3 regions of the Amycolatopsis mediterranei genome follow, and region 3 is predicted to be linked to each of the others. Evidence: riboswitches for the same ligand, from Rfam matches in the RefSeq annotation. Region 3 holds a riboswitch; each other region holds the start of a gene.
The links. Region 3 has a riboswitch for S-adenosylmethionine ahead of ISP_RS42605 (methionine ABC transporter ATP-binding protein). Riboswitches for the same ligand answer to the same signal wherever they lie in the genome.

Region 1 (9,613 bases), 4.5 Mb from region 3:
GTCGGTGCTCTGGGCCTTCAAACGCCTGTGGGACAAGGGACTCGTCTACGAGGGCTACCGCGTCCTCCCGTACTGCTGGCGTGACGCGACGCCGCTGTCCAACCACGAGCTCGGCATGGATTCCGACGTCTACCGCAACCGCCAGGACCCGGCCGTCACGGTCGGTTTCCGCCTGGAGGGCAACGGGACCGAGCTCGACGGCACCTATCTGCTGATCTGGACGACGACGCCGTGGACGCTGCCGTCGAACCTCGCCACGGCCGTGCACCCGGAGGTGCAGTACGTCGTCGTGGAGAGCGAGGGCAAGCGGTTCCTGCTCGCCGAAGCGCGGGTTGCCGCGTACGCGCGTGAGCTCGGCGAAGAGCCGACGGTGGTCGCGCACTACACCGGCACGCAGCTGCTCGGAACCCGTTACGCCCCACCGTTCCCGTACTTCCTCGGCACCGAGAACGCCCACCAGGTGCTGGCCGCCGACTACGTCACCACCGACGACGGCACCGGGATCGTCCACATCGCCCCGGCCTACGGCGCCGACGACAAGGTCGTCACCGACGCCGCGGGCATCCCGCCGGTCACGCCGGTCGACGCGCACGGCAAGTTCGACGCGACCGTGCCGGACTACGAGGGCCAGCAGGTCTTCGACGCCAACCCGAACATCGTGCGGGACCTCAAGAACGGCACCGGATCCGCGGCGCGGCAGGGCGCGGTCCTGTTGCGGCACGAGACCTACGACCACAGCTACCCGCACTGCTGGCGCTGCCGGAACCCGCTGATCTACCGCGCGGTCTCGTCGTGGTTCGTCGCGGTGACGCAGTTCAAGGACCGGATGGTCGAGCTCAACCAGCAGATCACCTGGTACCCGGAGAACGTCAAGGACGGCCAGTTCGGGAAGTGGCTGGAGAACGCCATCGACTGGTCGATCTCCCGCAACCGGTACTTCGGCACGCCGATCCCGGTGTGGCAGTCCGACGACCCGGCGTACCCGCGCACCGACGTCTACGGCTCGCTCGACGAGCTCGAGGCCGACTTCGGCGTGCGGCTGGACAACCTGCACCGGCCCTACATCGACGACCTGACCCGGCCGAACCCGGACGACCCGACCGGCCAGTCGACGATGCGCCGCGTCCCGGACGTCCTCGACGTCTGGTTCGACTCGGGCTCGATGCCGTACGCCCAGGTGCACTACCCCTTCGAGAACGCCGAGTGGTTCGAACACCACTACCCGAGCGACTTCATCGTCGAGTACATCGGGCAGACCCGCGGCTGGTTCTACCTGCTGCACGTGCTGGCGACGGCGCTGTTCGACCGGCCGGCGTTCCGCACCTGCGTCTCGCACGGCATCGTGCTGGGCTCGGACGGCGCGAAGATGTCCAAGTCGCTGCGCAACTACCCGGACGTCAACGACGTCTTCGAGCGCGACGGCTCCGACGCCATGCGCTGGTACCTGATGGCGAGCCCGATCCTGCGCGGCGGCAACCTCGTCGTCACCGACAAGGGCATCCGCGACGCCGTCCGCCAGGCCGTGCTGCCGCTGTGGAACTCGTACTACTTCCTCGCGCTGTACGCGAACGCCGAAGGCGTGGAAGGCAAGTGGCGCACGGATTCGCCGAACGTGCTCGACCGGTACGTCCTGGCGAAGACGCACGAGCTGGTCACCGACGTCGAATACGCGATGGACCACTACGACGTCGCGGGCGCGTGCCAGACCGTCCGGGACTTCCTCGAGGTCCTGACGAACTGGTACGTCCGCCGCTCGCGTGATCGCTTCTGGGCGGGCGACCAGGACGCGATCGACACGCTGCACACCGTGCTGGAGGTGACTTCGCGGGTGGCGGCACCGCTGCTGCCGCTGACCACCGAGGTCGTCTGGCGCGGGCTCACCGGCGGCCGTTCGGTGCACCTGACCGACTGGCCGAACGCCAACGACCTGCCCGCGGACGCGGCGCTGGTGACGGCGATGGACCGGGTGCGGCAGGTGGCGTCGTCGGCGCTGTCGCTGCGGAAGGCGAACAAGCTGCGCGTGCGGCTGCCGCTGTCGTCACTGGTCGTGGCGGCTTCGGACGCCGAAACGATGGGCGCCTTCGCCGACATCCTGCGGGACGAGGTGAACGTCAAGGCGGTCGAGCTGACCACCGACGTCGCCGCGCACGGCGGGTTCGAGGTCGCGGTGAACGCCCGCGCCGCCGGCCCGCGCCTGGGCAAGGACGTCCAGACGGTGATCAAGGCCGTCAAGGCGGGGGACTGGTCGTTCCAGGGCGGCGCCGTGGTCGCGGCCGGGATCGCCTTGCAGGAAGGCGAGTTCGAACGCCGGCTGGTCGCCAAGGGCGGCGGCGCGGCGGCGGAGCTGCCCGGCGGGTCCGGGCTGGTCCTGATCGACACCGAGGTGACGCCGGAACTGGCGGCCGAGGGCCTGGTCCGCGACCTGGTCCGGGTCGTGCAGCAGGCCCGCCGGGACGCCGGGCTCGACGTCGCCGACCGGATCGCGCTCACCATCGACGCGCCCGCCGACGTCGTCGAAGCGGCTCGGACGCACGAGGAGTTCCTGGCGTCGGAGACGCTGGCGACGTCGGTGACCTACGGCCCGGTCGGCGAGGGCTTCGCCGGCACGGTCGGCGACGGCACGAAGGTCACCGTGGCGGTGGCGAAAGCATGATTGCCGCGGGTGGCCGGTAGGGTGCAGACTCGACCGGCCACCCCGGATCCGGGGCGGCACCTTGGGGGAGGGGTACGTCGAAGGTGAATCCCGCTAAGAGACGCGGCATCCTGATCGGTGGCGCGTTGCTGGTCGTCGTGGTCCTGGTGGCCGCGTTCTTCGTGCTGAACAGCGGCGGATCGACGCCGGAGGCCGCCACCGGCGCGACCGCGGTGGAGAGCCCGGGCGCGCACGACCCGAACTCCGCGATCACCGAGTACCTGCAGGACTTTTCCGAGAACAACCCCGACGCGGCGGGCCGGCTGACCGACGACAACGCGGCCGCCGCGGTGGCCTTGCGGGCCACGCGGAACGCGCTGACCCCGTCGTCGGTCACCGCCAAGCTGACCGCCCTGCAGCCGGCCGCGGCCGGCGCGAAGCAGACGGACGGCACGTTCAGCGTGTCGTGGACGCTGAAGCCGGGCAAGACGTGGACCTACGACGTGCCGTTCCAGCTCGCGCAGAACGGGGGGAAGTGGCTGGTCCACTGGGCGCCGTCGCTGCTGCACCCGAAGCTGGAGGCGGGCCAGCGGCTGGTGATCAGCACCGCCGCGCAGGACACCACCGCGGTCGCCGACCGCGACGGCAAGCCGCTGGTCGTCAGCGGGCCCGGCGGCGTGCGGCCGGTGGACGGCAACCCGGCCCCGCTGCTGCGCTCGGCGCTCACCGGGCAGGTCACCGCCGCGGCCGGCGGGGGATTCGCCGTCGAACGCGTCGATGCCGGTGGCAAGAGCCTCGAGACGCTGTTCGGGAAGGCGTCGGCCGAGGGGGCGAAGCCGCTCGTGGCGAGCCTGAGCCTGGATGCGCAGAACGCCGCCCAGGCCGCGGTGGACGGCTACCAGGGATCGGCGATGCTCGTCGCCCTCGACACGGGTTCCGGCGACATCCTCGCCGTCGCGCAGAACACCGCGGCCGGAAACTCGCCGAAGGCGCTCAACGGCCTGTACGAGCCGGGGTCGTCGTTCAAGATCGCGACCTCGGTGGCGGCGGTCCAGCAGAGCGGGCTCGACGCGGCTTCGCCGGTCGACTGCCCGGGCGTCGCGACGATCGGCACCCGGACGGTCAAGAACGAGGGCTTCGAGCTGGGCGCGACCAACCTGCAGACGGCGTTCGCGCGCTCCTGCAACACGACGTTCGGGCAGCTGGCGCTCGGCCTGCCCGCGGACGGGCTGAAGAAGGCGGCCGACGAGCTGGGCCTCAACGCCGACTACGAGATCCCCGGGCTCAAGACGGAGCTGGGGAAGGTCGAGCCCGCGGCGAGCAAGGACGAGCAGGTCGAGGACGGGTTCGGCCAGGGCCGCATCCAGGCCAGCGCCCTCGGCGGCACGCTGATGGCCGCCACGGTCGCCTCCGGCAAGGCGATCACGCCGCGGCTGTGGCACGACGTCGAGACCAAGGTGGTCAAGGGCTACTCCCCGCCGCCGGCGTCGGTGCTCGGCGAGGTGCGGAAGATGATGCGCGCGGTGGTGACCAGCGGCACCGGCCGCGCGGCCGCGGCGTCGGGCACCGTCTTCGGCAAGACGGGCACCGCCCAGTTCGGCGACGGCAAGCAGGCCACGGGCTGGTTCGTGGGCTACCGCGGCACCATCGCCTTCGCGGTGGTCCTGGAGAACTCGAACGACTCGGGCCCGGCCGTCCAGGTCGCCGCCAAGTTCCTCAAACCCCTCTGACCCCGGACCCAGCCGGACGACACGCGTACCCACGCGGACGACACGCGTACCTGGATGGACGACACGCGGAGGCAGGCGGCCGGCGCCGTGTCGTCCGGCTGAGTACGCGTGTCGTCCGGCTGAGTACGCGTGTCGTCCACCGGGGTACGCGTGTCGTCCGGCTGGGTACGACGGTTCGGCCGTGGCCGAACCGTCGGGGCCGTAGCGTGGGGGTATGGAGACGATCGCGCTGGCCGAGGTGGCCGCGGTGCTCGCCGACCCGAGCCGGGCCACCATGTGCCTCGTGCTGCTGGACGGCCGGGCCTGGACCGTCGGCGAGCTCGCGAAGGCGGCCGGGATCGCCCTCTCGACGGCCAGCGAGCACGTCAGCCGGCTGGCCGGGGCCGGTTTCGTCGTCCGGGTCAAGCAGGGGCGGGCCAGCTACGTCCGGATCGCCGATCCGCGCGTCGCCGAGCTGATCGAGCACCTGGCCCAGCACGCCGAGCACCGCCCGGTGACCGGTCTCAAGTCGTCGCTGCGGGCGCGGCGGCTCGGGTTCGCGCGGACCTGCTACGACCACCTCGCCGGCGAGCTCGGCGTGGCGCTGCGCGAAGGCATGCTCGCCACCGGCCTGCTCGGCACCGCCGACGGCCTGGCCCTCACCCCGCGCGGGCGATCGGTGCTGGCCGACCTCGGCGTGCCGGTCGCCGCCGGGCGGCGGCCGCTGCTGCGTGACTGTCTGGATTGGACGGAGCGCCGCGACCACCTCGCCGGCGCCCTGCCCGCGGCGCTGCTCGACCGCGCGGTCGACGCCGGCTGGGTGGCCAGGGACGGCCACCGCGCCGTCAAGGTGCTGCCCGCGGCGGGGGAGCCGTTCGCCGCTCTCGGTGTCGATCTCGACGCGCTCGGTGGGGTCGCGGCGCCTTAACACACCGGGTGTCCGGCGACGGGCAGCGGTACACGAACGAGTTAACCCGCGCGCCTCACTATTCTGAGGGCCCCACGGCACTCGGGAGGAGGCGGGCATGGACCAGCTTCCCGTGCTGCTCGGCGTCGGCGGTGTCGTGCTCCTCGCCTCCGTGCTGGCCGTGCGCGTGTCGATCCGGCTCGGCCTGCCCTCGCTGCTGCTGTACCTGGCCATCGGCGTCCTGCTGGGCGAAGCCGGCTTCGGCATCCGGTTCGACAACCCCGGGCTGACCCAGTCGCTCGGGCTCGCCGCGCTCGTCATGATCCTCGCCGAAGGCGGGCTGACCACCCGGTGGTCGGCGGTGAAACCCGCGCTGGGCCGCGGAATCGCACTGTCCACAGTGGCCGTCGTGGCGAGCGTCGCGGTGACCGGCGCGGCGCTGCACTGGCTGCTGGGCCTGGACTGGCGGCTGGCGCTGCTGTGGGGCGCGGTGCTCGCCTCGACCGACGCGGCCGCGGTGTTTTCGGTGCTGCGTACCGCGGGCATCGGCCACCGGCTCACCGGCGCGCTCGAACTCGAGTCGGGCATCAACGACGCGCCGGCCTACATCGCCGTCGTGGTGCTGGCCGAAGGCACCACTGTGGACTGGACGCTGCCGCTGCTGGTGGTCTACGAGCTGACGGCGGGCCTGGTCATCGGGCTCGCCTTCGGCTGGCTCGGCGGGTTCGCGCTGCGCCGGGCCGCGCTGCCGGCGACCGGCCTCTACCCGCTCGCCACGGTCGCGGTGTGCGTCGTCGCGTACTCGTCCGGGCAGCTGCTGCACGCGTCCGGGCTGCTCGCCACCTACGTCGCCGCGCTGGTGCTCGGCAATTCGCGGCTGCCGCACCGGTCGGACACGCTGTCGTTCGCCGAGGGCCTGGGCTGGCTGGCGCAGATCGGGCTGTTCGTGCTGCTCGGGCTGTTCGCGTCGCCGGGCCGGCTGCTCGACGCGATCGTGCCGGGCCTGGTCGCGGGCGGGGTCGTGCTGCTGCTGGCGCGGCCGGTCTCGGTCGTCCTGGCGATGCTGCCGTTCCGGCTGCCGTGGCGGGAACAGGCCTTCCTGTCGTGGGCCGGGCTGCGCGGCGCCGTGCCGATCGTGCTCGCCATGATCCCGCTGTCGCAGGGCCTGCCGGGCGCGCAGCGGCTGGTCGACGCGGTGTTCGTGCTGGTCATCGTGCTGACGCTGGTGCAGGGGGCGACGCTCGGCCCGCTCGCGCGCCGGCTCGGGCTGGCCAAGAAGTCCGAGCCGCACGAGGTCGAGGTCGACTCCGCGCCGCTGGACGAGCTGGGTGCCGAACTGCTGCAGGTCCGCATCCAGCCGGGCTCGAAGCTGCACGGCGTGTACCTGTCCGAGCTGCGGCTGCCCATCGGGGCGACGATCAGCCTGGTCGTGCGCGGCGGCGCGGGCTTCACCCCGCAGAAGACCAGCCGGCTGCAGGAGCACGACCAGCTGCTGGTCGTCACGACGAGCGCCGTCCGCGACGCCGCCGAGCGACGGCTGCGCGCCGTCGACCGGGCCGGGCGCCTGGCCCGCTGGAAGGGCGAATCCGGCCGCTGAGCACGCTCTGTGACCGGCGTCTCAGAATGTGAGGCGGGGGTTGGCCACCGGCGGCGTTCTCGGTTACCTTCTGGCTCAGGTCATGAGTGCCAGCGCGAAGCCCCGGCTTGCTGGCCGGCAACCCTCCTACCGCGGTGGGGTGCCCCGGGTGAAGACCGGGCCGGTCGCGCCGTGCGACGGGCAAGCGCGGGCCCCTCGCCGGGGTCCCCCGGATCGCCGAGGAGGCACCCCGATGACTCTCGCCATCGACCGCACCCAGCTCGAAAGCCCCGCAAGCCCCGAAACCCGCGCCGTCCCCGCCGTGGCGGGCGCGTCGCTGCGGGTTCCGCTGGTGACCGGCGGGGACATCGGCTACGCCAACCTCGACCACGCCGCGAGCGCCCCGTGCCTCGAGGCCGTCCGCGGCGCCGTCGACGAGTTCCTGCCCTGGTACGCCAGCGTCCACCGCGGGGCCGGCTTCGCGTCGCAGGTCTCCACCAGGCTCTACGAGCGCACCCGTGACACCCTGCGCCGCTTCGTCGGCGCCCGGCGGACCGACACCGTCGTCTTCACCCGCAACACCACCGACTCCTTCAACCTCCTCGCCCGCAGCCTGCCGCGGCACACCACGGTGATCGTGTTCGACACCGAGCACCACGCCGCGCTGCTGCCGTGGCAGGGGCCGCACGTCCGGCGGATCCCGACCCCGCGCACCCGCCTCGCCGCGGTGTCCGCTGTGGACGAAGCACTCGCGGACGCCCCGCAGGGACCGCGGCTGGTCGTCGTCACCGGAGCGTCCAATGTGACCGGTGAGCTGCTCCCGGTGGCGGAAATCGCCGCGGTGGCCCGGAAACACGGCGCCCGTATCGCGCTGGACGCCGCCCAGCTCGCCCCGCACCGCCGGATCTCGCTCAAGGAACTGGACGTCGATTACGTGGCCCTGTCCGGCCACAAGCTGTACGCGCCCTTCGGCGCGGGTGCGCTGATCGGGCGCGCCGACTGGCTGCGCGCGGCCCGGCCGTACCTCGCCGGCGGTGGCGCGACCAAGCTCGTCACCGAAGACGCCGTCGTCTGGAACACCGGCCCGGAGCGCCACGAAGCCGGTTCGCCCAACACGGTCGGCGTATACGCGCTCGGCGTCGCGTGCGAGACCCTGAGCCGGAACTGGGACGTCGTCGAGGCGCACGAACAGGCTCTGCTCACCCGGCTGCGCAAGGGCCTCGAGAGCATCCCCGGCTGCGCCGAGCTGCGGTTGTTCGACGCGCCGGTCGACCGGGTCGGCACGGTCAGCTTCGTCGTCGACGGCTTCGACCCGGGCTGGCTCGCCGCGGTGCTGTCCGCCGAGTACGGCATCGGCGTCCGCGACGGCGCCTTCTGCGCCCACATCGCGGCCAAGCGGCTGATCGGCGTCACCGGCGGCGACGGGCAGCAGGCGGTTCGCGTCAGCCTCGGCCTCGGCAGCACGGAAGAACACGTCGACCGCGTGCTCCTGGCGCTGCGGCAGATCGTCGCCCGCGGAGCGCGTTGGGAATACGCGAAGGTGGACGGCCGCTGGGCGCCGGTGGGCGACCCGCGGGAGCTGCCGCCCTTCTGCTGAGCGCTAGCCTGCAGCGATGGGGAGAGGGCCGCGTTTCTGGTTTCCGCTGGCACTGCTGGGATTCACCGAGATCGGCCTGGTCGCGGTGCAGCTGCCGGCCCGCCGCAGCCCGGCCGAGGACGAAGCCGCGAATCTCCTGCTCGAGCCGACGGTCCCGCACGGGACGACCGAGTACAGCCAAGCGCTGAGGTTTCCCCTGGAGGATTTCCACACGGGGGGGCACCGGCCCGCCGATCGGGCCCGGCTGGCTGGTCGGGCTCGGCGTGGTCCTCGCCGGCACGGCCGTCTGGTACGCGCGGGCCCGGCGGCCCGTCCGCACCGGGTGGTTCGTCCTCGGCACGATCGGGGCGCTGCTCGCCGTTCCGCTGCTCGACCTGGTCGGGTCCTGGCAGTTCCGGCTCGGCGACGGGCTGCGCGGCCCGCTGCTGGCGACGCTCGGCCTGCTCGTCCTCGCCGCGTACGAGCGCAGCCGGTTCGTCCTGCTGACGACGGTCGCGTTCGCGCTGGTCGCCGTGGTGCTTTCGGCGGACCTGGTGGGCATGCTGGTCTCGGCGCTGATCCTGCTGGCCGCCGCCTTCACCGCGTTGCTGCGGCAGCACCCCCGGACACCCTGACCGCCGGATTCGCGCAGGTCGCGCCGGTGTTCCTGACGCCGGTGGCGGCCTCGCCCGCCGCGGCGGGCGAGCCGTTCGCGCCCGCCGCCGGACGGGCCCGACACGGCCTGGCCGCCGCCGTGGACAATGGACCGGTGAGCACCGAGCCCAGCCACTCCGAACCCGACACCGCCGCGCCCGCCGATGCGGTGCCCGATCCCGCCGCGGACGCGCCCGAGAACCCGGAGATCCCGGCGAAGCCGCTGCTGCCCAAGCGGCGGGTCGGCTGGGTCTTCGCGGTCGCCGTCGTGTTCTGGGCGATCGACCTGGTGACGAAGAACCTGGTCGTCGCCAACCTGGAGGGCAAGGAGCCGGTCAAGGTTCTCGGCGGCCTCATCTACCTGCAGGTGATCCGCAACCCCGGCGCCGCGTTCTCGATGGCCACCGGCATGACGTGGGTGCTCGCCCTGGTCGCACTCGCCGTGGTCATCGCGATCATCTGGCTGTCGCGGCGGCTGCGGTCGATCGGCTGGGCGATCGGCCTCGGCCTCGTGCTCGCCGGCGCCACCGGCAACCTGACCGACCGCATCTTCCGCGCG
Region 2 (9,613 bases), 1.8 Mb from region 3:
TCGCCGAGCACCAGGACGGCGGCCAGCACCGACAGCAACGGCCCGGTGCCGCGCGCGACGGGGTAGACGACGGAGAGATCCCCGACGCGGTACCCGTGCTGCAGCACGACGCCGTAGCCGATGTGCAGGACGGCGGTGACCGCGGCGGCGAGCAGCCAGCTCCACTGTGGACGGTGGTGGCCGACGACGAGCAGCACGACCGTGACCGGAAGCAGCAGGATGGCGCCGGCCGTGTAGTAGAGCCAGACGAACTGGGTGCCACCGGAGGAGATGCGCTTGGCCACCAGGTTCCAGGCGGCGTGCATGACGGCGGCGGCGAGGACAAGGGACAAGGCGGTGGCGTTCAGGGGACCCCTTCGGGTGTTCGCGCGCGCGAACACCCCGGTCCTCCAGGCTTTTGCCCCGTCAGATGAACGACCGGCCGTCCGGGCCCGCCGATGGTGCCGCTCGGACCAGGCCCACCGGTCCTGGTTGTGTGGTGCGGGCGGCACGGACCGGCGACGGAACCCTAGGCACTGCCGTCGCCCACGGTACTCCCGGCTCCGGATGCCGGCGGCCCGGCTGTTAGAGTGGTCGCTCGCTGCCCGTGCGGCATTCCGTCATGGAGGAAACCTGCTTTTCGGAGCGGGGCCACTTCAGCGCGGCGGCGAATCTCACCGAGTGAAACAGGAGTTGCCCTATGGCCAACATCAAGTCGCAGATCAAGCGCATCACGACGAACGAGAAGGCGCGTCAGCGCAACCAGGCGATCCGGTCCTCGGTGAAGACCGCGATCCGCAAGGTCCGCGAAGCCGCCGAGGCCGGCGACAAGGCCAAGGCCGTCGAGCTGCAGCGCGACGCCGCCCAGAAGCTGGACAAGGCCGTCTCGAAGGGCGTCATCCACGCCAACCAGGCCGCCAACAAGAAGTCGGCGCTGGCCAAGCGCGTCAACGCGCTCTGAGCTGGTTGATTTCTGAGCAGGCCCCGGCTTCGGCCGGGGCCTTCTTCATGTCCGGACTTCGCATCAGACTCTTCGCGTCCAGGCTTCGCGTCGAGCTTCGCGTCTGGGCCCTTCGCGCCCGGGCTCTTGCGTCGGCCCTTCGCGTCCAGGCCCGTTGCATCCGGGCCTCGTGTCCAGGCCCTTCGCGTCCAGGCCCGTTGCATCCAGGCTTCGTGTCCGGGCCCGGCCGCGGTCAGCGGTCGCCCTTGGCCGCCGCCACCTCGAGGACCGCGCGCTCCAGCGCGTAGCCCGGGTCCGCCGCCACGCCCTTGACCTCGGCGTTCAGTCGCGCGACCACGCGCATCGCCGTCGCGAGACCGTCGGGGTTCCAGCCGCGGGACTGCCCCTGTGCCTTGCGGATCTTCCACGGCGGCATGCCCAGCTCGCCCGCAAGCTGATTCGGGTTGCCCCGGCCCGCGCCGGAGACCCGGGCGATCGTCCGGACCGCGTCGGCCAGCGCGTCGGCGACCAGGACGTGCGGGACACCCAGCTGCATCGCCCAGCGCAGCGACTCCAGCGCCGCCGCACGGTCGCCGCTGACCGCCTTCTCCGCGACCGCGAAGCCGGTGACGTCGGCACGGCCGCGGTGGTAGCGGCGGACCGCGTCGGCGTCGACCGTGCCGCCCGTGTCCGCGACCAGCTGCGTCGCCGCCGAAGAGAGTTCCCGCAGGTCGGAGCCCACGGCGTCGAGCAGGGCGGCGACCCCCGCCGGGTCGATCTTGCCGCCCACCCGGCGCACCTCGTGGCGCACGAACTGCTCCCGCTCGGCCGGCTTGGTCAGTCTCGGGCACTCGGTGATCTCGGCGCCGGCCTTCTTCAGCGCCGTCGGCAGCGACTTGCCCGCCTTGCTGCGGCCGCCACCGGTGTGCACGACGACGAGCACCACCCCGTCGGCGGGGTCCTTCAGGTAAGCCGCGACGGCGTCGGCCAGCTCCTGCGAGATGTCCTGCGCCGACTCCAGGACGATCACCCGGCCTTCGCTGAACAGCGACGGGCTGACCAGCTCGGCCAGCTCGGGCGCTGTGAGATCGGACACCCGGACCCGGGTCAGCTCGGCGGTCGCGTCCATCACGCGGGCGGCGGCGAGCGTCTCGCGGACGGCCCGCTCGATCAGCAGTTCTTCCTCACCCAGCACCAGCTGCAGCGGGGCCGGGGCGGTGGCTTGCGCGGTCACCCGGGAATCCTCTCACTCGTGCTCCGGTGCGCCCGCTCCGGTGATGTCGAGCGGCCACCGTGGCACGGCCCGAGCGCGATGTCGTACGGTGTAGCCGAGGCAGCCCGCCCCGGATCTCCGGCGTGCGCGCACCGACAACTGAATACCGCTCATCCAGAGGGGCAGAGGGAACGGCCCGACGAAGCCCCGGCAACCGGCGTACAGCCTGTCATCCCGCGATCGCGGGATAGCTGACGACCACGGTGCCAATTCCGGCCCGCTTCGGCGGGGCAGATGAGGAAAGGAACCTCGCGATGACCGCCACCCTCGGCACGACCTCCACCACCAAGACCCCGGATCTCGGACCCGCCGTCGAGCTGGTGTCGAAGGAAGAGGGCCACCGGCAGCCGCTCGCTCCGGAGTTCGTCTCCGCCGAAGACTTCTCACCGCTCGAGGTCGCCTACGACTTCGGCCGCGTCCGCCGCGAAGACATCGAAGCCGGCCCCAAGAACATCTGGCGCTACAAGAAACTCCTTCCCGTTCCGTCCAACGTCGAAGAGATCCCGAACACCGAGCCGGGCGCGACGCGCCTGGTCCGCGCCGACCGCCTCGCCAAGGAACTCGGCCTCAAGCGCGTGTGGGTCAAGGACGACACCGGCAACCCGACGCACTCGTTCAAGGACCGCGTCGTCGCCGTCGCGCTGGCCGCGGCCCGCGAGTTCGGTTTCGAGGTGCTCGCGTGTCCCTCGACCGGCAACCTGGCCAACGCGACGGCCGCCGCCGCGGCCCGCGCCGGCTGGCGGTCGGTCGTGCTGATCCCCAAGTCTCTCGAGCGCGCCAAGATCCTCACCACCGCGGTGTACGACGGCGACCTCATCGCCATCGACGGTAACTACGACGACGTCAACCGCCTCGCCACCGAGCTCGCCGGCGAGCACCCGAAGTGGGCGTTCGTCAACGTGAACGTCCGGCCGTACTACTCGGAGGGCTCGAAGACGCTGGCCTTCGAGGTCGCCGAGCAGCTCGGCTGGCGCATCCCGCCGCAGATCGTCGTGCCGATCGCCTCCGGTTCGCAGCTGACCAAGGTGGACAAGGGTTTCCGTGAGCTGGGGCAGCTCGGTCTCGTGGACGCCAGCCCGTACAAGGTGTTCGGCGCGCAGGCCACCGGCTGCTCGCCGGTGTCGGCCGCGTTCCGCGCCGGCCAGGACGTGGTCCAGCCGGTGAAGCCGGACACGATCGCCCGCTCGCTGGCGATCGGCAACCCGGCCGACGGCCCGTACGTGCTCGACATCGTCAACCGCACCGGCGGCGCGATCGAGGACGTCTCCGACGAAGAGGTCGTCGAGGGCATCCGCCTGCTGGCCCGCACCGAAGGCATCTTCACCGAGACGGCCGGCGGGGTCACCGTCGCCACGGCAAAGAAGCTGGTCGAGACGGGCAAGCTGGACCCGGACGCCGAGACCGTGCTGCTCATCACCGGCGACGGCCTCAAGACCCTCGACGCGATCGAGAACCACGTCGGCCCCAAGGCGACCCTGCCGCCCTCGGCCGCAGCCGTGAACAAGGCCCTCGGCTACTGATCATCAGCCGTTCGGGGGCGGGCGAGGCGGCTCGCCCCCGAACGGCAATACCCCCTTCCGCACTTCTGGGCCGTTAAGGTCGGCATCCACCAGTGGATCGACTCGTTCGCGGAGGTTCGGGGTATGCGGTGGGCTGCGGACACGTCCGGCGATCTCGGCACGCATTGGATGATCACTGCCGAGCGTGACGGCCAGCAGCTGCCGGTGACAGTTGTCGCGAAGTGGCAGTGGTACAAGAAGGGATCCCGGCGAGACCGGCTGAGATACGCGGTCATCGAAATCGCCGCTCTCGCCGGTTCGGCCGCGATTCCGGTGGCCGCCGCTGCCCATCTCGACTCTGTCGTCATCGCCGCTCTGGGCGCGTTCGTCCTGATCGCCACCGGGATCCGGACCACCTTCGGGCTGCACGAGAACTGGGTGGAGCACAGCCAGATCGGCTACGCGATCGAGCGTGAAGCCGCATTGTTCCTCCATTCGTCACCGCCTTACGATCGCGCGGACGCTGTCCAAGTGCTGGTTGCCCGGGTCGAAACCCTGTCGGACGAGGGTGGGCAGCAGTGGGCTCGACGTCGGATGAGCGTCGAACGCGGCCGCCAAAGCCACGAGACTCCGCGGAAGCCCGTCGAATGACGGCCCTCCTGGTCACCGGCGGGGCGGCCCGCGCGGCTCACCTCGGCGGACTATCGCCGTTCCGGTGACCACTGCCGTGTCTCCGTCGACATCCGTCCGAGTCACCCGCGCGCCGAGCGCAGCCAAAGTGTCCATTGTGGACTTGCTGGGGTGCCCGTACGTGTTTCCCGCGCCCACGCTGACCAAGGCCACCTGTGGGGCCACCGCCGCGAGGAACGACGGCAGCGAGTAGCGGCTGCCGTGGTGCGGCACCTTCAACACCTCCGCCTTCAGATCTCCGATGTCGGCCAGCAGGTCTGCCTGCGCGGCCAGTTCGACGTCGCCGGTCAGCAGGACCCGGCCCGCCGTGGTCTGCGCTCGGAGCACCACCGAGCTGTTGTTGATCGTCGTGCCGTCCTGTGGCCCGTCCGAGCGGGCCGGTACGTAGCGCGGGCCCAGGACGTCGAGCGCCAGGCCTGGCCAGGCCAGCCGCTCACCCGGATTCAGCTCCACCAGCGGCACCGCCCGCCGGGCGGCCTCGGTAGCCACCTGGCGCCACGCCCACCCGGGCGACCGCCCCGGGCCGACGGCGATCGCGCCGACCGCGCGGCCGTCGAAGACCGAAGCGAGGCCGCCGATGTGGTCGGCGTGCAGGTGGCTCAGCACCAGCAGCGGGATCCGGTCGACCGCCAGCCGGTGCAGGCACTCGTCGACCGGCCCCGGCTCGGGTCCGGCGTCCACAACGACCGCCCGTCCCGGCTCGGCGGTCGCCAGCACGACGGCGTCGCCCTGGCCGACGTCGCATTCGACCATCGCCCAGTTCCGCGGCGGCCACGCCGGCGCCAGCACCCGGACCGGCACGAAAACCAGCAGCGCGCCGGCGACGAGCACCGCCATCAGCACCCGCACCCGCCGTAGCCGGACCGCGAGCACCAGCACCACGAGGACGGCGGCGGCCAGGAGACCGCCCACCCAGCCACCGGGCCAGGCGATGACCGCGCCCGGCGCTCGCGCGCCGTGCCGGGCGACGGTGATCAGCCACCGGGCCTCCGGGTCGGCCAGGTGCACCAGGACCTTCCCGGCGCCCGGCCACCACGGGCCGGTGACCGTCGCCAGCACGCCGAGCACCGTCGCCGGGGCCACCACGGGCGCGGCGAGGACGTTGGTCAGCACCGAAACCAGGCTCACGGAACCCGCCATGCCCGCGAGCACCGGCGCCGTCACCAGGAAAGCCGCCAGCGGGATCGCCAGTCCTTCCGCGAACCCAGGCGGGATCCCGCGGCGGACCAGGGCATCGGCCCAGCGGGGCGCGAGCAGGACCAGCCCGCCGGTGGCGCACACCGACAGCGCGAAGCCGAAGTCCGTGGCCATCGCCGGATCCGCCACCACCAGCAAGCACACCGCGAAGGCCAGCGCGGGCAGCGCCGAACCGCGGCGGCCCAGCGCCAGCGCCAGGAGCGCCACGGCCGCCATGACACCCGCGCGCAGCACGCTCGGCTCCGGGCCGACGAGGACGAGGAACCCGGCCAGGCACGTCCCGGCCGCCGCGGCCGACAGCCGGGGTCCGAGCCGGAGCAGGCGCAACAGGAGCAGTACCGCCCCGCAGATCACCGCGAGGTTGCCGCCGCTGACCGCGGTGAGGTGCGTGAGGCCCGCGGAGACGAACTCCTGCTCGACGCGCGGGGACAACGCGCTCGTGTCGCCCAGTACCAGTCCCGGGAGCAGGCCCGCGGGTTCCTCCGGCAGGACCTGGCACAGGTCGTGGAGACCGGTGCGCAGCCCGGCGGCCGCCCGCTGCCACCACGGCGCCGGGCCGGGCGCGCCCGGCGGGCCGCGCACCGACAGCACCGCGGCGGTCAGGTCCGAACCGCGTGGCGGCATCAGCAGGCCGTTCGCAGTCACCTCTTGGCCCGGTAGCAGCGACGCCCACTGCTCGACCGGAGCCAGCAGCAGGACGCGGCCGGCGGAGGAGACCGGCCGTCCGTCGACCGATGCTGTGCGCACGTCGGCGGCGAGGACGACGGACCGGGCACCGGCTTGCCGGTCGGCGTACCCCGCGCTGCGCACGGGTTTCGGGCGTTCGGCGACGACGACCCGCAACGCCGCCGGCAGCCCTTCTGCGGCAGAGGCGCGAAGTTCGTCGCTTTGGGCTTCGCGGATTCGCCAGGAGATCGGGCCGGCGGCGAGGAGGCCCAGGATCAGCAGGGCTGCCGCCGCGTCGCGGGCCCGGGGCCGGCCGCGGGCCCGCCACAGCACCAGTCCGGCCAGCACCGCCGCGGCGAGTCCGGTGGCGACGGCCGTCCACCAGCCGAGCAGCAGGCCGGCCAATGCCGCCAGCCAGCAGGCCGCTGCTGCTGGGACGAGCCGCATGTCCTGCCGGGTGTCGGTGACAGTGCTCATCCGAGGGCCGCCTGGTCTCGTTGGCGAGCGAACTTGCCCGCGCGTGCCGCTGCCAGCCCGGTATTGGTTACGAGGGGAGTACTCATCCGAGCTTCACCTGCTTCCGCATCCGAACTCGCTTTCGTCTGTGCCGTCGGGAAACCTCGCCCGATTGCCATTTCTCCCGCGACAAGCGGGCCGGCCTGCGCCGCCCGGACCAGGTGGGTGCGGCCACAGCGACCGAACTCGCCCCATTTCGCGGGCACTGACTGCAGCCAGCCAGGTAGCCGCCATCGGGAAAAGCCTCGCCCGATCGCGCCCCGTCCCGCGACGAGCACTTCGGCCTGCGCCAACGCTGACCGGACCGGCCGGGCCGCGGCCACCGGAAACACGCTCGCCCGGCCGCCACCCCTCCCGCGACAGGCGACCAGCCAGCGCCTATGCCGCCCGGGCCCACCGGGTCGCGGCCACTGGAAAGGCGCCAGACCGATCGCGGCCCCTCCCGCGACGAGTGGGCCAGCCGTCGCCCACGCTGCGCGGGCCAGGCGGGTGGCGGTCACCGGGAAGGCGCTCATCCGACCGTCACCTTCTCCCGCAGTTTCTGGAACTTGCTTTCTCCGATGCCATCGACGTCGCGCAGCTGCTCGACCTTGGTGAAGCCGCCGTGGTCGGTGCGCCACTGGACGATGCGCTTGGCCATCACCGCGCCTACTCCGGGGAGCGTGTCCAGCTGGTCCGCCGTTGCCGTGTTGAGGTCGACCTTTGCGTCGGCCTGCGGGGCGTCCGGAGCTGCCGGCGGCGCCGGGATGCCGACCGCCAGCTGCTCGCCGTCCGTTACCTTGCGGGCCAGGTTCAGTGCGCCCATGTCCGCTCCCGGCTCGGGGCCGCCCACCGCTCGCAGCACGTCCGCCACCCGGGCGCCCTGGGGCACCGTGACCAGGCCCGGCGACCGGACACGGCCGATCACGCTGATCACCAGACCCGCCGGTGGCGCGGCGCGCGCCTCCGCCGCCGGTCTGGCGCTGGGCAGCGCGGGCGGTGGCTCGGGCGCCGGACCGCCGCCCACGAGGGCGACCGCGCCGAGGATGATCACCACGACCGCTGCGAGGACGCCGGCCAGTGCCCAGCGGCGGCCGGTACCGGCCGGTCCACCCGGCAGCCAGCGCCGGATCAACCGGCCGCCCGGGCCGACCGTGCTCGCATCGGGCGACAGCTGGTCGGCCAGCCAGGAGAGCCGGTCGTTGACGGGAGAGCCCGGATCCCGGGCGGACTGCTCGAACACACGATCGACGTTAGGGCCCGCGGGGAGGGTCCGACAGGGGTGGCGTCGCTTCCTGTGGACAACCGGGGTGTTGTGGATGGTTTCCGGGACCGAGCCCGGGAGCGGCCGGTTCCGTCGTCCGCCCGTGGTACGGGCGCTAGCTTCGGGGCAAGACCGTCCGCTGGACGACGACCCCCAGCACGCCGGGACCCGTGTGCGCCCCGATCACCGCCCCCAGCTCGGAAACCACGCAGCCCGCCGAGCGCGGCACGGCCTCCTCGAGCCGGTTCGCCAGCTCGACCGCCCGCTCCGGCGACGCGAGGTGGTGGACGGCGAGCTCGACGTCGTCCTCGGCCGCCGCCTGGGCCGCGAGCTCGACCAGGCGCGCGATCGCCCGGTTCATCGTGCGGACCTTCTCCAGCGGCAGGATCCGGCCCTCGGACATGTGCAGCACCGGCTTCACCGCCAGCGCCGTGCCCAGCAGCGCCGCCGCCGGGCCGATCCGGCCGCCGCGGCGCAGGTGGTCCAGGGTTTCCACGACGAACAACGTCGACGAGCAGCCGGCCGCCGTCACCGCGGCGGCCTCGACGTCGGCCGCCGAAGCTCCGGCGGAGGCGGCCGAAGCGGCGTGCAGTGCGGCGAACCCGAGGCCCATCGCGGTGGTCCGCGAGTCGACGACGCGGACCCGGTCCGGCCCCACCTCCTGCGCCGCGAGCACCGCCGCTTCCCAGGTGCCCGACAGCTCGCGTGACAGGTGCACCGACACGATCGCGTCGGCGCCGTCGGCGAACGCCGCCTGGTACTCCTTGACGAACTCGGTGGGCGTCGGCCGCGACGTCGTGACGATCTTCCGCTGCTTCATGGCCTCCGCGACGGCCGCCGGTCCGGTCTCGACGCCGTCGAGGGAAACCACGCCGTCGACCAGGACGTGCAGGGGCACCACCCGGACCGCGTGCCGTTCGGCGAAGCCCTCCGGCAGGTGGGCGGTGGAATCCGTGACTACGGCGACCGACACGCCGTCAGCCTACGTGGCCGGGGGCCAGCACCGGCGCCAGCAACACGGACATCGCCGCGCCCACCGCGGCGTGCCCCGGCCAGCCCCAGTGCATGCCGTCCGGATTGCCCGCGCCGCTGAGCACGTGCTCCCCGACGACGGCTTCGAGGTCCAGCAACGGAACTCCCGCTCGCGAGCTCCAGGCCGCCATCGCCGCCGCCGCGGCCGGGCGCGCGGTGTGCACGCCGCCGTAGGCCGCCGCGCGGTGGACCGACGGCAGCCAGCCGAAGATCGGCAGCTCGGGCCGCAGGACGCGCAGTGCGCCCACGGCCGTGTCGAGGTACTGCACGGTGAGTTTGGCCGGCAGCACCGTGGGCCGGCCGCGCAGCGCCACCGCCAACCGCGGCTGCGCGGCGAGATAGGCCTTGCGCACGACGCGCCGCACCGGGTCGGGCCGCAGGTACCGCAGGCCGGTGCGCAGGTAGGTGGGCAACGGCGAGGGCAGCGTGTCCATGCTGCCGATCGCGAACACGACCGCGTCGACGTGGTGCAGGTCGGCCCAGACCCGCGGGTCGCCGGTCAGCGACCACCAGGCGTCCCGTGCGTTCCAGCCGATGCCCGCGACCAGGTCGGCGGTGCCGCCCAACGCGGCAGCGGC
Region 3 (9,613 bases):
GAGGGAGACGCCGTCCAGGAGCGGGCGAACCCCGTAGGACTTGCTCACCGACTCGAGATTGACCAGGTTGGCCATCCGTTCAGCCGATCCTTTCAACGATGATGAACCGGGTCGCCACGACCATGGTCGCGTCGTCCACGGTGAATTCCGGATCTTCGAGCGCGGCGCGCATTTCGTCGCCCTGCCAGTACTCCGTGTGGCCGGCGCGCCATCCGGCGACGCTCGTGTCGCCCTCACCCTCGTCGAGCGCGTGCTGCAAGTCCACTTCGGACAGAGGAAGCACGCGCACCTCGGTGGTCTCGAGCACCGCGACCCCCACGCCGGCCGAGTCGATCATCAGCTCGCGCTCGCCGACGACAGGCAGCTCTTCGCCGTACTTCTCGTACTCGGCGACCAAGCCGGTGGTCGACGTCTTCTCCCCGCGCAGGATCGCCGCGACCAGCTTGTCGCGCAGCGGGCCGGGGAACGCGAACTCGGCGTGCTTCACGCGTGCACCCGCGGCGGCGTCGGCCGGTTCGCGTCGTCGCCGCCGACCACGCGGGCGCCGGGGACCGGGCCGTGGGCCACGCGGACCGTCCGGCACACGCCGGCACCCGACAGCTCGGCCGCGACCTCCACCGCCGACTGCGCGTCTTCGCAGAGGAACGCGCACGTCGGGCCGGAGCCGGACACCGTGCCCGCGAGCGCGCCCGCGTTGACCCCCGCCCGGAGCGTGCGGCGCAGGTCGGGCCGCAGCGAGACCGCCGCCGCCTGCAGGTCGTTGCCCAGCAGCAGGGCCAGCTGGCGCGGGTCGCCGGAGGCCAGCGCCTCGACGACCGGCGTGTGCGAGCCGATCCGGGGCGGGTTGCCCGCCGCGCGCAGGCGGTCCAGTTCGCCGAACACCTTCGGCGTGGACAGCCCTTCGGCGGCGAAGGCCAGCACCCAGTGGAACGTGTGCCGCGACAGCACCGGGACCAGCTGCTCACCGCGGCCGGTACCCAGCGCGGTGCCGCCGTAGAGCGCGAACGGGACGTCGCTGCCCAGGCCGGCGGCGATTTCGGCCAGCTCGTCCCGGGTGACGTCGAGGTTCCACAGGCTCGCCAGCCCGACGAGCGTCGCCGCGGCGTCGGCACTGCCGCCCGCCATGCCGCCGGCCACCGGGATGCCCTTGCGCAGCACCACCCGGACCTTCGGCTCCCCGGCGCGGCCGACGTGCCCGGCCAGCGCTTCGACCGCCCGCCAGGCCAGGTTCTTCGGGCCGGTCGGGACCGAGCCCTCCCCCTCGCCGTAGACCTCGATGCCGGGCTCTTCGGTGACCGCGACGGTCACTTCGTCGGTCAGCGACAGCGCCTGGAAGACGGTCACCAGCTCGTGGTAACCGTCTTCGCGCAGGTCGTCGACCGCAAGGTGCAGGTTCACCTTGGCCGGGACCCGGACGGTGACTGGGGGCGGAACTACGGCGAGCACCCGACCAGCCTACGTGCCCGCCGAAACGCCCCGATGCGACCTGCGCATCGGGGCGTTCGGGAGCTACGGGTCAAGCGGCCGCGACGCCCTGGGGCCCGCGGGCGGTGTACGTCACGTGGCCGCCGCGCTCGGCGACCCACGCCAGCGCCGCGTCGGCCCGCTCGCCGCGGACGCCGAGGCGGAACCGGCCGACCGGGGTGTCGCCGACGCGGGTCAGGCCGCCGCCGATGGTGGCGAACTCGACGTCGAAGCGGCCCGCGGCCTCGGGCAGCAGCGCGCCGACCGAGGCGAAGCCGACCAGCACGACGTCGGCCGAGCGGTCGTAGCGCGCCGCCTGCGAGCGGGCGGTCTCGATGGCCGGCAGCAGCGCCTGCGCGGTGCGGCTGGCCGGGTCCGAGATCAGGTCGAGGACCGTGCCGCGCTCGACGACCGTGCCGTCCTCCAGCACCGCGACGTCGTCGCAGACCCTGCGGACCACGCCCGCGTCCGGCGTCGTGACGACGACGGTGACGCCCAGCTCGGAGCGCGCCCGGTCGAGGACGGCGAGCACCGCGCCGGCCTCCTCCGGGTCGACACCGGCGGTCGGGTCGTCGGCCAGCAGCACGGCGGGGGCCGCCGCCAGGGCCTTCGCGACCGCGACGCGGCGCAGCTGACCGGCGGACAGCTCGCTGGGCCGCTGCGCGGCGCGCGGGGTCAAGCCGACGAGGTCGAGCAGCGAGCCGACCCGGCTGCGGCGCTGCGGGCCGTCGATGCCGAGCTGCTCGAGCGGGGAGGCGATGTTGCCGGCGATGGTGCGTTCGGCGATCAGCTCCGGTTTCGTCGAGACGACGCCGAGCTGGCGGCGGATCTCCCGGAGGCGGCGGCCGTCGAGGGTGCCGGTGTTGAGGCCGTCGAGGCGCACGACGCCGCGGTCGGGGCGCTCCTGCAGCGCGATGCACCGGGCGAGAACGGACTTGCCGGACCCGGCGGGACCGACCACGCCGAAGAGCGAGCCGGCCTGGACTTCGACGCTCACGTCCCGCAGCGCGACGACGGAATTTCCATTGGTGGCAAAGGTTTTCGACAGATTTTCGACGGTGATCACGAAGGCTCCAGAAAACGGGGTGCACGCATGGCGGCACCCGGCCGCAAGCAAGTTCCGTCCTGTTCGGACGGTGCATGAAGAAGAGGTGGACCGGCTACGACAAGCTCAGTTGGAGCGTCGACATGCGGTCACGGAGCGGCGGCCTTCGTCGACTACGCGACGCCTGGTCAGGAGCAGGGGGCGAGCTACCCTCTTCATCGAAAACGGCCTCCATCGGTCCTGGCGGTAGCACCTGCCCTGTGGAGGGTGGTTGCTGCGACTTCGGCGAGCCAGGTCTCTCAGTCGCTCGGGATGGACGTACTGAGTAAAACCGATCCCGAGGAGCGAACGCAAGCCCGTTGGCCCAGATCACACGAGTGGAGGTGTCCGAATGGCGGGATCACGGGCGGCGAGGGCGTATTTTCACGCTTCCACTGTGGATATCCCACGGGCGGATGGCTAACGCGCGGCGGCGATCCGGGCGAAGTCGTGCACGTCCAGCTGCTCGCCGCGGGTCCGGGGGTCGATCCCGGCGGCCGTCAGCAGCTCGCCGGCGCGCTCGGCCGAGCCCGCCCAGCCGGCGAGCGCGGCCCGGAGCGTCTTCCTGCGTTGTGAGAAGGCGGCGTCCACCAGACCGAAGAGCAGCTCCCGGTCTTCGGACGCCGTCGTGTCGCCGCGTTCGAAGGCGACGAGCGCGGAATCGACGTTCGGCACGGGCCAGAACACCGAGCGTGGCACGGCGGCGACCTTGCGTGCGGAGCCGTACCAGGCGAGCTTCACGCTCGGCACGCCGTAGATCCGGCTGCCGGGGCCGGCGGCCATCCGGTCGGCGACCTCGGTCTGCACCATGACGAGGCCCTTCCGGAGCGAAGGTACTTCGGCCAGCAGGTGCAGCACGACGGGCACGGCGACGTTGTAGGGCAGGTTGGCGACGAGGGCGGTCGGCTCACCCAGTTCTCCCCGGGTGACGCGCATGGCGTCGGCCCCGACGACGTCGAGGTTCCCGGCGACCTCGGGTCCGCGCTCGGCGACGGTCTTGGGCAGCCGCTCGGCGAGCTTGGGATCGATCTCGACGGCGACGACGTGGGCACCGGTGGCGAGCAGCCCGAGGGTCAGCGACCCGAGCCCGGGCCCGACCTCGAGCACGACGTCGCCCGGAGCGACGTTCGCCAGCTCGACGATCCGGCGGACGGTGTTGGGATCGTGCACGAAGTTCTGCCCGAGCTTCTTCGTCGGCCGCACGTCGAGTTCGGCCGCCAGCCCGCGGATCTCGGCAGGTCCCAGCAGTTCAACCACCGGACGAGCCTACTTGACCCCGGAACTCGCGTGATCAGCGGCGGAACTCGCGTGATTGGCGCACGCGGAACGGCCCCCGTCCACTGAGGACGGGGGCCGTTCCGGGAAAGCGTCAGGCCTTCTTGCCGCAGACCGGCCAGGCGCTGTAGCTGCCGCCGCGGCCGGCCTTGACCTTCTCCGCGATCGCGATCTGCTGCTCACGGGAGGCCTGGTTCGGCAGCGCGGCGTACTCGTCGCCGCCGTAGGCGTTCCACGTCTGCTTGTCGAACTGGAGGCCGCCGTAGTAGCCGTTGCCGGTGTTGATGGCCCAGTTGCCACCCGACTCGCACTGCGCGATGCGGTCCCACGCGGAACCGTCGCCGACGTCCGGGGTCGGGGCCTGCTTGGTGCCGACGTGGATGATCTTCGGCTTCGGCTGGGTGAGGACCTTCTCGGAGACGCTCTCGCGAGCGACCTCCTTGCCGTTCTTCTGCGTGACCTTGTAGGTCACTTCCTTCTCACCGGGCGTGCCCGGGTCTTCGACCGAGGTCTTGCCCTTGGCGAGGTCCGGGTCGTCGACCTTCTGCTCGGGCGGGTCGATGGACTCCTTCTGGACGACCGTCGAGACGCCGGTGCGGCTGATGTGCACCTCGGCGCCGTCGGTCAGCTTGACGTCCAGACCACCCTCGGCCTGGTCCTCCGGGCCCAGGGTGAGCTTGTACTCGCCCAGGAACTCCTTCGTCGTGACCGCGGTCGTCTTCACCTGCTTCGGCGCGTTGGCCCCGTCGTACAGGGTGATGTTCTTGAGGGTCTTGATCTCGACGGTCGCGCCCTGCAGGGGCAGTTCGCCGTCCTTCGGCATCGACATCCACGTGCCGGGCTTGTCCATGCCGGTCATGCCCAGCTGGGACAGCGCGTCGCCGAGGTGGGTCGCACGGACCCAGGAGGTGTGCTCCGCGCCGTCGACGATCATCTTCAGCTGGCGGCCGCGCTCGAGCTTGATGACACCGCCGTCGCCGACCTCCGCCTGCGGGGAGGGGGACAGCGAGTCGTGCGCGCCGACGGACAGGCCCGCGTCCTCGAGCACCTCGCCGACGGTGCCGCCGAAGGAGTGCACGGTCTGCTGGTGGCCGTCGACGTCGACGGTGATGCTCTTGTTCATCGCCAGCGCGGCCGCGCCGCCGCCGGCGACGCTGATCATCACGCTGAGGACGGCGCCCTTGAGGAACCGGCGCTTCCAGATCTTGGTGGTCTCGCGCAGACCCTCGTCCAGCGCGGCCCGCTTGGCCTGCGGGGACGCGGTCCGGTCCGACTCGATCTCGTCCGGGATGACGATCGGCGGCAGGTACGTCGTCTCGGCGTTGATGAGCCGGATCAGCTCGTCGACGTCGACGTCGATCTCGGCCATCATCGCGTCGGCGTCCGGGCCGAGCGCGGCGAGGATGTCCTGCTGCGTGATGTTCGGGTCGTCGGAGAAGTCGAGCTGGCCGTACGCAGTGTTCTCGAAATCGCGCTCGAGGACGGCCGCGGAGCGCGCTCCAGCCTGTCTGCTACCTGTCACCGGGTCGTTCCCTTTCCCAAGACATCGTTCGGGGCGACGTCTTTACGTCTGGGCCCGCAGCCGGCGCCATCGTCACGGTTCCAGGCCGTACCGCTCCTGGTTCCGCTTCCCCGACGTGCACTGACGTGACTGTGGGCGTAACAGCCGGCAACTGCATGCGCAGTACCGACCGGCACGATCACGGGACAGTAACGGGTCGCGGCGGGTTGCGCAAACACCCCCCGGAGTGTCGTGATCTGGGTCACTCCATCAGGTGGACGAGCGGGGAACCCTGTTGTCGCAATGCGTTCAACCCGTTGTGACACTGGGGAGTCGGTAGACCCGCTCGGCGGTGGTCCGGACCGCTTCGGCGACTTCGTGGACAGCTTCGCCCCTGAGCGCCGCGAGGTGACGGACGGTGTAGGCGGCGCCGAACGGCTCGTTGGGCCGCCCACGGAACGGGTGGGGGGTCAGAAACGGTGCGTCGGTCTCGACGAGGTACTGCCCCGGTGGGCAGAGCCGGGCCGCGGCGTGGAGGCCTTTGGCGTTTTTGAACGTGACGGTGCCCGCGAAGGAAAGGACATATCCCGCTTCGACGCACTGGCGGGCCATTTCCGCGTCCCCGGAAAAGCAATGGAAAATTACGGCATTCGGCGCACCCTCTTCGGCCAAGATGCGCAGCACGTCGTCGTGGGCCTCGCGGTCGTGGATCATCAGCGGCTTGCCCAGCCGCTTCGCGAGGTCGATGTGCCAGCGGAACGCCTCCTGCTGGGCGTCGTGCGGCGAGTAGTCCCAGTAGTAGTCGAGGCCGGTCTCGCCGACGGCGACCACGCGGTCGCCGGCCGCCAGGCGCTCGACCTCGGCCCGCTCGGCCTCGCCGAACTCCTTGGTCCGGGTCGGGTGGATCGCGACCGCGGCGAAGACGCGCCGGTCCCAGCCCGCCGCCTCGACGGCCCAGCGGGCCGAGGCGAGGTCGTCCGCGACCGTGACGACGCGGGCGACCCCGGCGCGCTCGGCGCGGTCGACCATGGCCGTGACATCGGCCGCGGTGACCGCGCCGCACGCGTCGAGATGGGTGTGCGCGTCCACCACCGACACCGGGAGCCGGTCCGGGACCGGCGGCAGCTCGCGCTTCTCGTCACCCATGCACTACCTCTTAATCCTTGACGATCGGTGCCCACTCCGGGCCGGTCTCACCCAGCGCCGGGTCGAGCTTGGTGAACAGCGGCGACGGCTTGGCCAGTGGCTTGCCGACCTCGATCGGCGTCGACGCCCACTTCGCCTGCTCGGCCGCGTAGTCGCCGGTGAGGATCGGGTTGACCCGGCCGGCGATGTCGAGGTCGTCGACCTCCTTGAGCTCCGGCTGGGCCGCCCAGACACCGGTGCCGCCGAGGGCCTCGTGCACCTTCTGCGCCGAGTGCGGCAGGAACGGCGTCAGCAGCGTGTTCGCGTCGCTGACGACCTGCAGCGCGGTGTGCAGCACGGTGTCGCGCCGCGTGGGGTCGTCCTTGAGCTTCCACGGCTCCTGGTCGGAGAGGTACTTGTTCGCCGCGGTGACGACCTTCATCGCCTCGGCCGCGGCCAGCTTGAACCGGGACCGGGCCAGGTGCGCGCCCGCGGTGTCGAACGCCTTGCGGGACAACGCCTTCAGGTCCTCGTCGGCCGCCGTCGGGGCCTCCGGGCGCGGGATGGCGCCGACGTTCTTGTGTGCCATCGAGATGGACCGGTTGACCAGGTTGCCCCACTCGTTGGCCAGCTCGAAGTTGGTCCGGCGGACGAACTCGTCCCAGGTGAAGTCGGTGTCCTGGGTCTCCGGGCCGGCGACCGAGATGAAGTACCGCAGCGTGTCCGGGCCGAAGTCGCGCAGGAAGTCCTCGACGTAGATCACGCGCCCGCGCGAGGTCGAGAACTTCGAGCCGCTCATGGTGAGGAACTCGCTGGAGACGATCTCGTCGGGCAGGTGCAGCTTGCCGTACTTGCCGGGCTCGCCGCCCTTGTCGCCCTCGCCGTTGTGGCCGAACAGCAGCGCCGGCCAGATCTGGGCGTGGAAGGTGATGTTGTCCTTGCCCATGAAGTAGTACGACCGGGCGTCGGCGTTGTTCCACCACTCCTGCCACGCGTCCGGGTTGCCGGAGCGCCGCGCCCACTCGACGCTGGCCGAGAAGTACCCGATCACCGCGTCGAACCAGACGTAGAACCGCTTCAGCGGCTGGTCTCGCCAGCCTTCGAGGGGGATCTTGACGCCCCAGTCGAGGTCGCGGGTGATCGGCCGGGGCCGCATGTCGTCGATCAGGTTCTTGGTGAAGTTGAGGACGTTCGGGCGCCAGTCGGTCTTCGTCGACAGCCAGTCGCCGAGGGTCTTGGTGAACGCCGGCAGGTCGAGGAAGTAGTGCTCGGTCTCGACGAACTTCGGCGTCTCGCCGTTGATCCGCGACTTCGGGTTGATCAGCTCCGCGGCGTCGAGCTGGTTGCCGCAGTTGTCGCACTGGTCGCCGCGGGCGCCGTCGAAGCCGCAGATCGGGCAGGTGCCCTCGACGTAGCGGTCGGGCAGCGTGCGGCCGGTGGACGGGCTGATCGCGCCGCGCGTGGTCTTGGGCACGACGTAGCCGTTGCGGTGCAGCGCCAGGAAGATCTGCTGCGTCACCTCGGCGTGGTTGCCGGTCGTGGTCCGGGTGAACAGGTCGTAGGACAGCCCGAGACCCTGCAGGTCGTTGCCGATCTGGCGGGTGTACTTGTCCGCGGTCTCCTGCGGGGTCGAGTTCTCGTTGTCCGCCTGGACGGTGATCGGGGTGCCGTGTTCGTCGGTGCCGGAGACCATGAGCACCCGGTTGCCGGCCATTCGCTGGTAGCGGGAGAAGACGTCGGACGGGACGCCGAATCCGGACACGTGGCCGATGTGGCGGGGGCCGTTGGCGTAGGGCCAGGCCACCGCGGTCAACACAGGGGTGCTCATACCTTATTAGCCTACGGAGGGCGTCACGCGCATTGTCCAGAGGGAGGCCCGGTTGTCGGCGACACGGTTGCTCGTGCTCGGGGTGGTGCGGATGTACGGCCGCGCGCACGGCTACCAGGTGCGGCGTGAGCTGCTGACCTGGTCGGCGGACAAGTGGGCCAACGTCCAGCCCGGGTCGATCTACCACGCGCTGAAGAAGATGACCGCCGAGGACCTGCTGGAGCAGGTCGACGTCGAACCGGGCGAGGGCGGCCCGGACCGGATCGCCTACCGGCTCACCGGCGAGGGCGAGCAGGAGTACCAGGTGCTGCTCTCGAAGGCGTTGTCCGATCCCCAGCTCGACCACCCCGATCTCTCGGCCGCGATTTCGCTGATGACCACCCTGCCCCGGGCGCGGGTGATCAACCTGCTCCGGCACCGGCTGGTGCACCTGGAAGCCGAGCAGCGGCAGGCGGGCCTGATGCTCGAAGAGCTGAAGGTCAACATGGGACTGGGCACGCCGGAGCACGTGGGCGAGCTGTACCGGCTGTGGGGCGGGATCACCGACGCGAGCCTGAGCTGGTTGCAGCGCCTGATCGAGCGGCTCGAAGCCGGCGACTACGTGATGGCCGGCGAGTCCGGCGAAGTCTTCGGCGAACCGCCCGCCCGGTAATCAAGTTTGACTAGGGCATCCTGCTCGGGCACAGTGTGCGCTTCAGCTAGTCAAGATTGACTACTTTTTCGAGAGGGGTTCTCATGATCACGGCACGCGGTCTCGAGCGGCGGTTCCGCCGCAAGGGCCGCACTGGGGGCGAAGTCCACGCGGTGAAGGGCGTCGACCTCGACGTCGAAGCGGGCGAGCTGGTCGGCTTCCTCGGCCCGAACGGCGCCGGGAAGACGACCACGCTGCGCATGCTGACCACGCTGCTCAAGCCGACCGCGGGCACCGCGACCGTCGGCGGCTGCGACCTCCTTTCCGACCCGCTGGGCGTGCGCAAGCGCATCGGGTACGTCGCCCAGGGCGGCGGCAGCGCACCGGAGAGCAAGGTCGCCGACGAGCTGGAGCTGCAGGGCAGGCTCTACCGGATGAGCAAGGCCGACGCGATCGCGCGCGGCGCCGAACTCGCCGAGCAGCTCGACCTGACCGGGCTGGACCAGCGGCTGACCAAGACGTTGTCGGGCGGGCAGCGGCGGCGGCTCGACATCGCGCTCGGGCTGATCCACTCGCCGGGCCTGGTGTTCCTCGACGAGCCGTCGACCGGCCTCGACCCGCAGAGCCGGGCCAACCTGTGGGACCACATCCGCCGGCTGCGCGCCGAACAAGGTGTCACGGTCTTCCTCACCACCCACTACCTCG

Region 1: linked by a shared signal. The riboswitch ahead of ISP_RS15600 (aminotransferase class V-fold PLP-dependent enzyme) and the one ahead of ISP_RS42605 (methionine ABC transporter ATP-binding protein) in region 3 are both predicted to bind S-adenosylmethionine.
Region 2: linked by a shared signal. The riboswitch ahead of thrC (threonine synthase) and the one ahead of ISP_RS42605 (methionine ABC transporter ATP-binding protein) in region 3 are both predicted to bind S-adenosylmethionine.

Annotation. Positions count from the first base shown of each region.
Region 1 covers NZ_CP100416.1:3,262,843-3,272,455, forward strand. Annotated here, with positions in the region: gene ileS (isoleucine--tRNA ligase) at 1-2,653, shown strand, start outside; gene ISP_RS15585 (penicillin-binding transpeptidase domain-containing protein) at 2,737-4,362, shown strand; gene ISP_RS15590 (ArsR/SmtB family transcription factor) at 4,577-5,269, shown strand; gene ISP_RS15595 (potassium/proton antiporter) at 5,367-6,845, shown strand; SAM riboswitch class IV at 6,924-7,038, shown strand; gene ISP_RS15600 (aminotransferase class V-fold PLP-dependent enzyme) at 7,078-8,421, shown strand; gene ISP_RS15605 (hypothetical protein) at 8,685-9,035, shown strand; gene lspA (signal peptidase II) at 9,062-9,613, shown strand, end outside.
Region 2 covers NZ_CP100416.1:7,652,630-7,662,242, forward strand. Annotated here, with positions in the region: gene ISP_RS34285 (EamA family transporter) at 1-347, opposite strand, end outside; gene rpsT (30S ribosomal protein S20) at 680-940, shown strand; gene holA (DNA polymerase III subunit delta) at 1,173-2,153, opposite strand; SAM riboswitch class I at 2,300-2,433, shown strand; gene thrC (threonine synthase) at 2,447-3,712, shown strand; gene ISP_RS34305 (DUF4231 domain-containing protein) at 3,836-4,342, shown strand; gene ISP_RS34310 (ComEC/Rec2 family competence protein) at 4,355-6,721, opposite strand; gene ISP_RS34315 (ComEA family DNA-binding protein) at 7,272-7,982, opposite strand; gene ISP_RS34320 (DegV family protein) at 8,119-8,976, opposite strand; gene octT (diglucosylglycerate octanoyltransferase) at 8,981-9,613, opposite strand, start outside.
Region 3 covers NZ_CP100416.1:9,414,376-9,423,988, forward strand. Annotated here, with positions in the region: gene ISP_RS42590 (ABC-F family ATP-binding cassette domain-containing protein) at 1-75, opposite strand, end outside; gene ISP_RS42595 (ASCH domain-containing protein) at 80-487, opposite strand; gene ISP_RS42600 (4-(cytidine 5'-diphospho)-2-C-methyl-D-erythritol kinase) at 484-1,446, opposite strand; gene ISP_RS42605 (methionine ABC transporter ATP-binding protein) at 1,517-2,530, opposite strand; SAM riboswitch class I at 2,738-2,828, opposite strand; gene rsmA (16S rRNA (adenine(1518)-N(6)/adenine(1519)-N(6))-dimethyltransferase RsmA) at 2,969-3,805, opposite strand; gene ISP_RS42615 (resuscitation-promoting factor) at 3,918-5,345, opposite strand; gene ISP_RS42620 (TatD family hydrolase) at 5,634-6,470, opposite strand; gene metG (methionine--tRNA ligase) at 6,481-8,277, opposite strand; gene ISP_RS42630 (PadR family transcriptional regulator) at 8,330-8,929, shown strand; gene ISP_RS42635 (ATP-binding cassette domain-containing protein) at 9,013-9,613, shown strand, end outside.